4 linked regions of the Blastochloris viridis genome follow. The main gene of each other region encodes a partner of the protein of the gene in region 2 in a complex. Links are inferred from orthologs where the notes say so. Each region holds a gene or a part of one and is shown on either strand. Other genes may lie near its edges. The genes, in order: accB, accD, BVIR_RS01395 and accC.

Region 1 (3,001 bases), 2.4 Mb from region 2 along the record:
GACGCTGCTCACCTCAACAGCGCGGAGGGCTGCGGCCGCTCTCGCGGCGGCGGCTTTCGCCGCCGTCTGCGCCCTGCCCGCCGCCGCCGCCGAGCCGGCGCCGGCTGCGCCGCTGACGCGCGAGGACGTCGAGAAGATCGTCCGCGAGACGCTGATCAAGAACCCGGAGATCCTGCAGGAGGTGGCTGCGGAGCTGGAGAAGCGCGCCAGCGCCGACGAGTCCGAGCGCCGCAAGCTGGTGCTCGAGGCCAATCGCGAGCGGCTGCTCGGCGCTCCGCAAAGCGCGGTGCTCGGCAATCCCCAGGGCGACGTCACCGTGGTCGAGTTCTTCGACTACAATTGCGGCTTCTGCAAACGCGCCCTCACCGACCTGATCGAGCTGATGAAGACCGACGACCGGGTGCGGGTGGTGCTGAAGGACTTCCCGGTGCTGCGCGAGTCCTCGGTCGACGCCGCCAAGGTGGCGGTCGCGGTCAAGGTGCAGGCCACGCCTGCCAAGTTCCTTGAATTCCATCAGAAGCTGATGGGCGGCCGCGCCGAGGCCACCCGCGAGCGGGCGCTGGCGGTGGCCAAGGAGGTCGGCCTCGACATGGCGCGGCTCGCCAAGGACATCGACAGCGACGGGGTGAAGGCATCGCTGCAGGAGACCTTCCAGCTGGCGCAGGACCTCGGCCTCAGCGGCACGCCGAGCTACGTCATCGGCGACAACGTGCTGATCGGCGCCGTTGGCCTCCCCAAGCTGCAGGATCACGTCAAATCCACCCGCGACAGCTGCAAGACCACGCGCTGCTGATTCGACCCGCCGGGCCGCCCAATCGCGGCCCGGCGCAAACCGCGGCGGCGGTCGCGCCGGCGGCGCTGCGCTGCACCATGGCGCCCGCGCCCGGCCGCACCCGCGGCAAGACTTTGAAATCGCACGGCCGACCTCACGTTCGGGGACCGAAGCCGCCCGGCCGGCCTTCGCCTGCACAGGCGGCTTTTCACGGGGCCGATCCATGCCTATAAGAGCGCCGGCGGGCGAACCGGTCGACCGCGCCAGATGGTTTCGATGATCGCGATGTTCGTCTCCGACGGATTGTCATCGAACCGGCCCCAAGCGCGCTTCGAGCGGCGCCGCGGCGTGGCGACGAGACCGGTCCGGCCGAGGCGTATTTTGCGCAGATTCCCCCCGGTGCGTGCGCATCCACTGCCCTACGTGGCGAGCCGACCGCTCCGCCAAGCTGAAGGCGACGGCCTGAACCGGCGCCGGGAGATAATGTCTTGATGCCAAAATCTGCCATCGATCCTGGTTTGATCCGCGAACTCGCGCAGCTCCTCAACGACACCGACCTCACCGAGGTCGAGGTCCAGCACGGAGAGCTGCGGATTCGCGTCGCCCGCAACATCCAGCTCGCGCCGTTCTCCGCGGCCATGGCGGCGGCTCCCGCCTACACCGTCGCGGCACCGGTGCCGGCACCAGTGCCGGCCGCCCCGGTGGTGCCCGCGGCGGTCGACCCTGCCAACCACCCCGGCCTCGTCAAGTCGCCGATGGTCGGCACCGCCTACCGTGCGCCGGAGCCCGGCGCGAAGGCCTTCGTCGACGTCGGCATGCAGGTGAAGGAGGGCCAGACCCTGCTGATCATCGAGGCGATGAAGACGATGAACGCGATCCCCGCGCCGCGTGCCGGCACGGTGACGCAAATTCTCGTCGGCGACGCCCAGCCGGTCGAATACGGCGAGCCATTGATGATCATCGAGTGACGGTCGCCGCCGGGCCGCTCCCGGCGGAAAAGAGGCCCGTATGTTTTCGAAAATCCTGATTGCGAACCGCGGCGAGATCGCGCTCCGCATCCTGCGCGCCTGCAAGGAACTCGGCATCGCCACCGTCGCCGTCCACTCGACGGCCGATGCCGACGCCATGCACGTCAAGCTCGCCGACGAGAGCGTGTGCATCGGCCCGCCGCCGGCCAAGGACAGCTATCTCAACGTGCCCTCCCTGCTCGCGGCCTGCGAGATCACCGGCGCCGAGGCCGTCCACCCCGGTTACGGCTTTCTGTCGGAGAACGCGCGCTTCGCCGAGATTCTCGCCGACCACCACATCGGCTTCATCGGCCCCAAGCCCGAGCACATTCGCCTGATGGGCGACAAGATCGAGGCCAAGCGCACCGCCAAACGCCTCGGCATCCCGTGCGTGCCGGGCTCCGAAGGCGGCATCACCGACGATGAGGAGGCCAAGCGGGTCGCGGCCGACATCGGCTACCCGGTGCTGGTCAAGGCGGCAGCCGGCGGCGGAGGCCGCGGCATGAAGGTGGCCAGGACCGCCGCCGACATCGAGGTCGCGCTCGCCACCGCCCGCTCCGAGGCCAAGGCGGCGTTCGGCGACGCCACGGTCTATCTTGAGAAGTACCTGGAAAAGCCGCGCCACATTGAGGTCCAGGTGCTGGGCGATGGCCGCGGCAACGCCATCCACATCGGCGAACGCGACTGCTCGCTACAGCGCCGCCACCAGAAGGTGTGGGAGGAGAGCCCCTCGCCCGCGCTCAACGCCGACTCCCGCCACAAGATCGGCACCGTCGTCGCCAACGCCATGCGCGAGCTGAAGTACCTCTCGGCCGGCACCGTCGAATTCCTGTACGAGAACGGCGAGTTCTACTTCATCGAGATGAACACCCGCATCCAGGTCGAGCATCCGGTGACCGAGATGGTGACCGGCATCGACCTGCTCAACGAGCAGATCCGGCTCGCCGCCGGGCTGCCGCTGTCGTTCGTGCAGGACGACATCACGCTGAACGGCCACTCCATCGAGTGCCGCATCAACGCCGAGAACCCGACGACCTTCCGGCCCTCGCCCGGCCGGATCACCTACTTCCACCCGCCCGGCGGCTTGGGCGTTCGCGTCGATTCGGCGGTCTACCAGGGTTACGTCATCCCGCCCTATTACGACTCGCTGGTCGGCAAGCTGATCGTGCACGGCAAGACCCGCAACGAGTGCCTGATGCGGCTCCGGCGCGCGCTGGACGAG
Region 2 (2,901 bases):
GGCGACCCCGACCCCGGCACCACGCTCGAGCTGCTGACGGGCCTGCCGGCGGCAGGCGCCGACGTCATCGAGCTCGGCATGCCGTTCTCCGACCCGATGGCCGACGGCCCGGCCATCCAGTGGTCGTCGCTGCGGGCGCTGAAGGCGGGCCAGACCCTGGCGAAGACGCTCGATCTGGTGCGCGCCTTCCGGGCCGGCGACGACACCACGCCGCTGGTGCTGATGGGCTACTACAACCCGATCTACGTCTATGGTGTCGCGCGATTCCTGGCAGATGCCAAGGCCGCCGGGGTCGACGGCCTGATCGTGGTCGATCTGCCGCCGGAGGAGGACGACGAATTGTGCCTGCCGGCGCTGGATGCCGGCATCGCCTTCATCCGCCTCGCCACCCCGACCACCGACGATCAGCGCCTGCCCAAGGTGCTCGCGAACACCGCCGGCTTCGTCTATTACGTCTCGATCACCGGCGTCACCGGCACCGCGACCCCCGACTTCGACAAGGTCGGCGCTGCCGTCGCCCGGCTGAAGCGCCACACGCGGCTGCCGGTCGCGGTCGGCTTCGGCGTCAAGACCGCCGCCCACGCCGGCGCGGTGGCGCGCGGCGCCGACGCGGTGGTGGTCGGCTCGGCGCTGGTGGAGACGGTGCGCACCTCGCTCGACGCCGAGGGGCTCGCCACCGACAAGACGGTGCCGGCGGTGCTCGGCCTCGTCCGCGAGCTCGCCGCCGGCGTGCGCGGCGCCGTTCGCGCCGCCTAGCGGCCCGGCCGCCGCACCTCGGCGCCAGGACCGGTTCGGCGCGGGCGGACACGACCAATGCGACCCGATCGGACGACGTGATGTTTCGTTCGCGGAGCATCGTGCAGAAAACAGGTTAGTTTCGGAGCAACAAAAATGCCCGTCGAATCCGGCATGAGAGGACCAGCCATGAACTGGATTTCGAATACGCTGCGTCCGAAGATCCGCACGCTGTTCAAGACCGAGACGCCGGAGAACCTGTGGATCAAGTGTCCCGAAACCGGGCAGATGGTGTTCCACCGCGATCTCGAGGCCAACCAGTACGTTGTGCCCGGCTCGAACTACCACATGCGCATGGGCGCGACGCTGCGGCTGAAGTCGGTGTTCGACAACGCCACCTGGTACGACATCTCGCTGCCGGAAGCGCCGGTCGATCCGCTCAAGTTCCGTGACGAAAAGCGCTACATCGACCGTCTCAAGGACGCCCGCACCAAGACCAGCATGCAGGACGCCGTCAAGCTCGGCTTCGGCAAGCTGGAGGGCCTGCCGGTGGTGATCGGCGTGCAGGACTTCTCCTTCATGGGCGGCTCGCTCGGCATGGCGGCCGGCGAAGCCATCGTCAAAGGGCTGGAGACCGCGCTCGAAAAGAGCACGCCCTTCATCCTGTTCGCCGCCTCCGGTGGCGCCCGCATGCAGGAGGGCATCCTGTCCCTAATGCAGATGCCGCGAACCACGGTGGCGGTGCAGCGCCTGCGCGAGGCGAAGAAGCCCTACATCGTGGTGCTGACCAACCCGACCACCGGCGGCGTCACCGCGTCCTACGCCATGCTCGGCGACATCCACATCGCCGAGCCCGGCGCGCTGATCGGCTTCGCCGGCCCGCGCGTGATCGAGCAGACCATCCGCGAGAAGTTGCCGGAAGGGTTCCAGCGCGCCGAATATCTGCGCGCCCACGGCATGATCGACCTCGTGGTGCACCGCCACGACATGCGTTCGACGCTGGCGCGGCTGTGCCACCTGCTGACCAAGACGCCGCTGCCGGCGGTCGAAACCGTGGCGGCGGCGGCGGAGACGGCGCCGCCGCCCGAGCCGGTCGCCGCCGCGGCGCCCGAGCCGGCCCCGGTAGAGACGCCCGCGAGCTGAACGCGCCCGCGCTGACCCCGACAGGGCGCCGCCCGGAGGACGCCGTGACCGCCGTTGACGCCGTGCTGGCGCGGCTTGCTGCGCTCCACCCCAAGACCATCGACCTGTCGCTCGAGCGCATCGCCCGGCTGCTGGCGCGGCTGGGCGATCCGCAGCTCAAGCTGCCGCCGGTGATCCACGTCGCCGGCACCAACGGCAAGGGCTCGACCGTCGCCTTTCTGCGGGCGATGCTGGAAGCGGCCGGCCGCCGCGTCCACGTCTACACCTCGCCCCACCTCGTCCGCTTCAACGAGCGCTTCCGCATCGGCCGCGTCAGCGGCGGCCGGCTGGTCACCGACGACGAACTGGTCGCGGTGCTCACCGACATCGAGCGCGTCAATGCCGGCGAGCCGATCACCGTGTTCGAGGTCACCACGGTGGCGGGGCTGGCGCTGTTCGCGCAGCATCCCGCCGACGTCACTTTGCTCGAGGTCGGCATGGGCGGGCGGTTCGACGCCACCAACGTGATCGAGCGGCCGGCCGCCACGGTCATCACCCCGATCTCGTTCGACCACATGGATTTTCTCGGCACCACCCTGGCGGCGATCGCCGGCGAGAAGGCCGGTATTCTCAAGCGCCGGGTGCCGGCGGTGTCGGCGCGCCAGCCGCCTGAGGCGCTCGCGGTGATCGAGCGCCAGGCAGCGCGCCTCGCCGCGCCGCTCGCCGTCTCCGGCGAGCAGTGGCACGCCCATGAGGAGGGTGGCCGGATGGTCTATCAGGATGACGACGGCCTGCTCGACCTGCCGCGGCCGCGGCTGGTCGGCCGCCACCAGATCGAGAACGCCGGCGCCGCCATCGCCGCGCTGCGGACGGCCGGGTTCGTGCTGCCGACCTCGGCCTATGAGGCCGGCGTCGCCGGCGCCGACTGGCCGGCGCGGCTGCAGCGATTGGGCAGCGGCCGGCTGATCCGGCTGTTGCCGCAGGGCGCCGAGCTGTGGCTGGACGGCGGCCACAATGCCGGCGGGGCCGAGGTCGCCGCCGCGG
Region 3 (3,002 bases), 3.3 Mb from region 2 along the record:
TTCCTGGCCGGGCGTGGGCGCGTCGCTGCCCTCGCCGACACGGACGATATCCGCGCCTTTCTCGCCGAACTGTCGGACCGCGGCCTGAAGCCCTCGACGGTGGCGCGCCGATTGTCGGCGATTCGCCAGCTCCACCGCTTTCTTTACGCCGAGGGCCTCGCCGGCGGTGACCCGGCGGCGGTGCTGGAAGGGCCGCGGCGCGGCCGCGGCCTGCCGAAGGTGCTCTCCGTCGCCCAGGTCGACACCCTGCTTGAGACCGCCCATGCCGCCGCGGCCGGTGTCGGCGTGGGGGGGGCGTCCCAACTCAGGGCGGCGCGGCTCGCCGCGCTGATCGAAACGCTCTACGCCACCGGGCTTCGCATCTCCGAGCTGGTGGCGCTGCCCGCCTCGGCGGCGCGCGCGGCCGAGGCGCTGGTGGTGCGCGGCAAGGGCGGCAAGGAGCGGTTGGTGCCGCTGACGGAGGCGGCCAAACGGGCGATGGCTCACTACCGGATGCTGCACAGGCAGGCCGGCATCGCTGCGGGCGAGGGCAGATGGCTGTTTCCCTCGTTCGGCGACAGCGGGCACCTCACCCGCCAGCACGTGGCCCGCGAGTTGAAGGCGCTGGCCGCTGCCGCCGGGCTCGACCACCGCTTGGTGTCGCCGCACGTGTTGCGCCACGCCTTCGCCAGCCACCTGCTGCAGAATGGCGCGGACCTTCGCACGGTGCAGACCCTGCTCGGCCACGCCGATATCTCGACCACCCAGATCTATACCCACGTGCTGGATGAGCGGCTGGCGGCAATGGTGCGCGATTTGCATCCTCTGGCCGAAGATTGACCCATGCCACGCCTGTCGCGAGCGCCAAGGCCGGGCAGATCTTGACTTCCGCTGCGTGGCGGAGTGATGTCCGCCGCCCCGGGGACGGCCCGGGCGATGCTCGCCCCCCCCCATTCATTGGCCAACCCGTGTCGTTCGATGCGCAGCTATCTCGATTTTGAAAAGCCCGTTGCCGAGTTCGAAGCCAAGGTCGAGGAGCTTCGCGCCCTCGCCGCCAACGGGGAAGGCGTCGCCATCGGCGACGAGATCGCCAAGCTGGAGGCCAAGGCCAATCAGGCCTTGAAGGACCTCTATGCCAGCCTGACGCCGTGGCAGAAGGCGCTGGTGGCGCGGCACCCGCAGCGTCCGCACGTTTCCGACTACGTCCGCAGCCTGATCACCGAGTTCGTCCCGCTCGCCGGCGACCGCAAGTTCGGCGAGGACGAGGCGATCCTCGGCGGGTTCGGCCGCTTCCGCGGCGAGCCGGTGTGTGTGATCGGCCAGGAGAAGGGCTCCACCACCGAGGAGCGGCTGCGCCACAATTTCGGCATGGCCCGCCCGGAGGGCTACCGCAAGGCGGTGCGGCTGATGGAAATGGCCGACCGCTTCGGCTTGCCGGTGCTGACATTGGTCGATACCGCCGGCGCTTATCCCGGCATCGGCGCCGAGGAACGCGGCCAGGCGGAAGCCATCGCCCGCTCGACCGACACCTGTCTCGGCCTCGGTGTGCCCAACGTCGCGGTGGTGATCGGCGAGGGTGGCTCGGGCGGGGCGATCGCCATCGCCACCGCCAACCGCGTGCTGATGCTGGAGCACGCCATCTATTCGGTGATCTCGCCGGAAGGCGCGGCCTCGATTCTGTGGCACGATTCCTCGCGGGCCCAGGACGCCGCGACCAACATGAAGATCACCGCCCAGGATCTCATCAAGTTCGGGGTGATCGACAAGATCGTGCCGGAGCCGCCGGGGGGAGCCCACCGCAACGCCGAGGCGATGTTCACCACCGTTGGCGATGCGGTGGAGCAAGCGTTCGCTGAGTTGAAGGGGCTCTCCGCCACCGAAGTGCGGGAGCAGCGCTACGCCAAGTTCCTGGCGATCGGGCGAACGCTCTAGAGCATTTTCCGCACAAGTGGGATCCGGTTGTGCGAAAGAAAATGCGAAATAACAAAGACCTAGAGCATCTGACCTGATGCAGGCAGGTCGGATAATGCTCTAGACGCCCGGCGCCATTAACGCTTCGGTAAGGCTGTTCTTTCCACAGCCATGCGATCGCCCTATTCGTCGTCGACGGTACAGCCGGCGGGTCGCTTGGCTTTGAGTCGAGCCGGGCTCTTGCGCTAACTGAACCGTAACGCTAACGATTCATAATCGCGGTTCATTATGCCGGCGCCATGACGATGACGCTTTCAATGAAGGGTCTCGCGTTGAACCGTCCGCTCTCCTCTCGATTCCTCGCCGCTGCGTTCGCCACCGCTATCGCCGCTTCCGTTGCCGGATGCGTCAGCGACGAGGTGTCCTCGCGCCTGCCCTCGCGCGCCCAGCAACCGCTCAAGCCGGCGACGCTTGCCCTGCTTGAAGAAAAGGGCATGTCGAAATCGAGCCCGATGGTCATTCGCCTGTTCAAGCAGGAGAGTGAACTCGAGGTGTGGAAGCCGACCCGCGAAGGCCGCTACGAGCTGTTCAAGAGCTACCCGATCTGCCGTTGGTCGGGCGAGCTTGGACCCAAGGTCAAAGAAGGCGATCGCCAGGCACCCGAGGGGTTCTATACCATCGTGCCCGGCCTGATGAACCCGCGCTCGAGCTACTATCTTGCCTTCAATACCGGATTCCCGAATGCGTTTGACCGCGCCCACGGCCGTTCCGGTGGCGACCTGATGGTGCACGGTGATTGCTCCTCGCGCGGCTGCTATGCGATGACCGACGAGCAGATTGCCGAGATCTACACGCTGGGCCGCGAGAGCTTCGAAGGCGGACAGCGCTCGTTCCAGGTCCAGGCCTATCCGTTCCGGATGACACCGGAGAACCTCGCCAAGCACCGCAGCAACCCCAACATGGCGTTCTGGCGGATGCTGAAGGAGGGCAACGACCAGTTCCTGGTGTCGCGCAAGGCCCTCAAGGTCGACGTTTGCGAGAAGAAGTACGTGTTCAACGCCACTCCGGTGGGCGGGGCGAAGTTCGATCCGGTCGGATTGTGCCCGTCCTAC
Region 4 (2,922 bases), 2.4 Mb from region 2 along the record:
GAGCGGCGCCGCGGCGTGGCGACGAGACCGGTCCGGCCGAGGCGTATTTTGCGCAGATTCCCCCCGGTGCGTGCGCATCCACTGCCCTACGTGGCGAGCCGACCGCTCCGCCAAGCTGAAGGCGACGGCCTGAACCGGCGCCGGGAGATAATGTCTTGATGCCAAAATCTGCCATCGATCCTGGTTTGATCCGCGAACTCGCGCAGCTCCTCAACGACACCGACCTCACCGAGGTCGAGGTCCAGCACGGAGAGCTGCGGATTCGCGTCGCCCGCAACATCCAGCTCGCGCCGTTCTCCGCGGCCATGGCGGCGGCTCCCGCCTACACCGTCGCGGCACCGGTGCCGGCACCAGTGCCGGCCGCCCCGGTGGTGCCCGCGGCGGTCGACCCTGCCAACCACCCCGGCCTCGTCAAGTCGCCGATGGTCGGCACCGCCTACCGTGCGCCGGAGCCCGGCGCGAAGGCCTTCGTCGACGTCGGCATGCAGGTGAAGGAGGGCCAGACCCTGCTGATCATCGAGGCGATGAAGACGATGAACGCGATCCCCGCGCCGCGTGCCGGCACGGTGACGCAAATTCTCGTCGGCGACGCCCAGCCGGTCGAATACGGCGAGCCATTGATGATCATCGAGTGACGGTCGCCGCCGGGCCGCTCCCGGCGGAAAAGAGGCCCGTATGTTTTCGAAAATCCTGATTGCGAACCGCGGCGAGATCGCGCTCCGCATCCTGCGCGCCTGCAAGGAACTCGGCATCGCCACCGTCGCCGTCCACTCGACGGCCGATGCCGACGCCATGCACGTCAAGCTCGCCGACGAGAGCGTGTGCATCGGCCCGCCGCCGGCCAAGGACAGCTATCTCAACGTGCCCTCCCTGCTCGCGGCCTGCGAGATCACCGGCGCCGAGGCCGTCCACCCCGGTTACGGCTTTCTGTCGGAGAACGCGCGCTTCGCCGAGATTCTCGCCGACCACCACATCGGCTTCATCGGCCCCAAGCCCGAGCACATTCGCCTGATGGGCGACAAGATCGAGGCCAAGCGCACCGCCAAACGCCTCGGCATCCCGTGCGTGCCGGGCTCCGAAGGCGGCATCACCGACGATGAGGAGGCCAAGCGGGTCGCGGCCGACATCGGCTACCCGGTGCTGGTCAAGGCGGCAGCCGGCGGCGGAGGCCGCGGCATGAAGGTGGCCAGGACCGCCGCCGACATCGAGGTCGCGCTCGCCACCGCCCGCTCCGAGGCCAAGGCGGCGTTCGGCGACGCCACGGTCTATCTTGAGAAGTACCTGGAAAAGCCGCGCCACATTGAGGTCCAGGTGCTGGGCGATGGCCGCGGCAACGCCATCCACATCGGCGAACGCGACTGCTCGCTACAGCGCCGCCACCAGAAGGTGTGGGAGGAGAGCCCCTCGCCCGCGCTCAACGCCGACTCCCGCCACAAGATCGGCACCGTCGTCGCCAACGCCATGCGCGAGCTGAAGTACCTCTCGGCCGGCACCGTCGAATTCCTGTACGAGAACGGCGAGTTCTACTTCATCGAGATGAACACCCGCATCCAGGTCGAGCATCCGGTGACCGAGATGGTGACCGGCATCGACCTGCTCAACGAGCAGATCCGGCTCGCCGCCGGGCTGCCGCTGTCGTTCGTGCAGGACGACATCACGCTGAACGGCCACTCCATCGAGTGCCGCATCAACGCCGAGAACCCGACGACCTTCCGGCCCTCGCCCGGCCGGATCACCTACTTCCACCCGCCCGGCGGCTTGGGCGTTCGCGTCGATTCGGCGGTCTACCAGGGTTACGTCATCCCGCCCTATTACGACTCGCTGGTCGGCAAGCTGATCGTGCACGGCAAGACCCGCAACGAGTGCCTGATGCGGCTCCGGCGCGCGCTGGACGAGATCGTGGTCGACGGCATCGAGACCACCGTGCCGCTGTTCCGCACCCTGGTGCGCCACCCCGACATCGCCAACGGCCTTTACGACATCCACTGGCTGGAGCACTTCCTGGCGGGATCGCCGGATATTTGATGCGAAATCCGGCCGATCGGGCCGGAGTTTCGCCCATGACGCGCCAGCCGGCGGCGCCGGCGGCAGAGGGCGCTGCTACAATCTGCCGCACCGCGGTGCGATGTGATAGCTTGGGCGCGATCCCCAATTCATGGCGGGATCGGAGTCCTCACCTCATGACGCGCGGCTTCTCCGGGCGGGTGGACATCACCCCCGAGGTTTTGCTGAAGGCCTACGCTTGCGGCATCTTTCCGATGGCCGAGAGCGCCGAGGACCCGGGACTCTATTGGATCGAGCCGGAACGCCGCGGCGTCATCCCGCTCGACCGCATGCATGTCAGCCACCGGCTGGCCCGCACCGTGCGGGCGGACCGCTTCGAAATCCGCATCAACCGCGATTTCGACGGCGTTCTCGACGGCTGCTCGGCACCCGGCCCCGGCCGGATGCGAACCTGGATCAACCTGCGTATCCGCAAGCTCTATCGCGACCTGTTCGAGCTCGGCCACTGCCACACCGTCGAGGCCTGGCGCGGCGGTGAACTGGTCGGCGGGCTCTACGGCGTCGCCGTCGGCCGGGCGTTCTTCGGCGAGAGCATGTTCCACACCGCCACCGACGCCTCCAAGGTGGCGCTGGTCCACCTCGCCGCCCGCCTGCTGGCCGGCGGCTTCTATCTGCTCGACACCCAGTTCTCGACCCGCCACCTGGAGAGCTTCGGATGCGTCGAGGTGTCACGCCACCGCTATCACCAGCTGCTCGAACAGGCCCTCACCGGCCGCGCCGATTTCCTTGCCGTGCCGGCCGAGCCGCCGATGCCGGGCGCCGCCGCGCTGGCGATTGTCGCGGCCGCCAGCGAAAGCCACGATCAGCGCAGCCCCGCCTGATCGGCTGTCTCAAACGGTTTCCGGACGATCGCTGCAG

The links.
Region 1: the proteins of accD (region 2) and accB are in contact, whole or in part, in a solved structure (PDB 8UXZ), measured with the Escherichia coli proteins. The link is inferred for Blastochloris viridis from one-to-one orthologs.
Region 3: the proteins of accD (region 2) and BVIR_RS01395 are in contact, whole or in part, in a solved structure (PDB 8UXZ), measured with the Escherichia coli proteins. The link is inferred for Blastochloris viridis from one-to-one orthologs.
Region 4: the proteins of accD (region 2) and accC are in contact, whole or in part, in a solved structure (PDB 8UXZ), measured with the Escherichia coli proteins. The link is inferred for Blastochloris viridis from one-to-one orthologs.

What each region holds. Positions count from the first base shown.
Region 1 is NZ_CP012946.1:1,207,331-1,210,331, reverse strand. What follows is about bases 73-3,001. They hold accB (acetyl-CoA carboxylase biotin carboxyl carrier protein), read left to right. Parts: upstream 73-1,263; coding sequence 1,264-1,740; downstream 1,741-3,001. Other genes in these bases: accC (acetyl-CoA carboxylase biotin carboxylase subunit), read left to right, coding at 1,781-3,001; BVIR_RS05395 (DsbA family protein), read left to right, coding at 73-793. Outside these bases: more of BVIR_RS05395, read left to right, coding at 1-72. UniProt on the Escherichia coli protein: This protein is a component of the acetyl coenzyme A carboxylase complex; first, biotin carboxylase catalyzes the carboxylation of the carrier protein and then the transcarboxylase transfers the carboxyl group to form malonyl-CoA.
Region 2 is NZ_CP012946.1:3,641,814-3,644,714, reverse strand. The notes cover bases 73-2,901. They hold accD (acetyl-CoA carboxylase, carboxyltransferase subunit beta), read left to right. Parts: upstream 73-924; coding sequence 925-1,878; downstream 1,879-2,901. Other genes in these bases: BVIR_RS15775 (bifunctional folylpolyglutamate synthase/dihydrofolate synthase), read left to right, coding at 1,923-2,901; trpA (tryptophan synthase subunit alpha), read left to right, coding at 73-756. Outside these bases: more of trpA, read left to right, coding at 1-72.
Region 3 is NZ_CP012946.1:297,207-300,208, forward strand. The notes cover bases 5-2,934. They hold BVIR_RS01395 (acetyl-CoA carboxylase carboxyltransferase subunit alpha), read left to right. Parts: upstream 5-957; coding sequence 958-1,911; downstream 1,912-2,934. Other genes in these bases: BVIR_RS01390 (tyrosine recombinase), read left to right, coding at 5-819; BVIR_RS01400 (L,D-transpeptidase family protein), read left to right, coding at 2,196-2,934. In the rest of the region: more of BVIR_RS01390, read left to right, coding at 1-4; more of BVIR_RS01400, read left to right, coding at 2,935-3,002. UniProt on the Escherichia coli protein: Component of the acetyl coenzyme A carboxylase (ACC) complex. First, biotin carboxylase catalyzes the carboxylation of biotin on its carrier protein (BCCP) and then the CO(2) group is transferred by the carboxyltransferase to acetyl-CoA to form malonyl-CoA.
Region 4 is NZ_CP012946.1:1,206,305-1,209,226, reverse strand. Bases 1-2,850 are described here. They hold accC (acetyl-CoA carboxylase biotin carboxylase subunit), read left to right. Parts: upstream 1-675; coding sequence 676-2,025; downstream 2,026-2,850. Other genes in these bases: aat (leucyl/phenylalanyl-tRNA--protein transferase), read left to right, coding at 2,181-2,850; accB (acetyl-CoA carboxylase biotin carboxyl carrier protein), read left to right, coding at 159-635. Also shown: more of aat, read left to right, coding at 2,851-2,885. UniProt on the Escherichia coli protein: This protein is a component of the acetyl coenzyme A carboxylase complex; first, biotin carboxylase catalyzes the carboxylation of the carrier protein and then the transcarboxylase transfers the carboxyl group to form malonyl-CoA.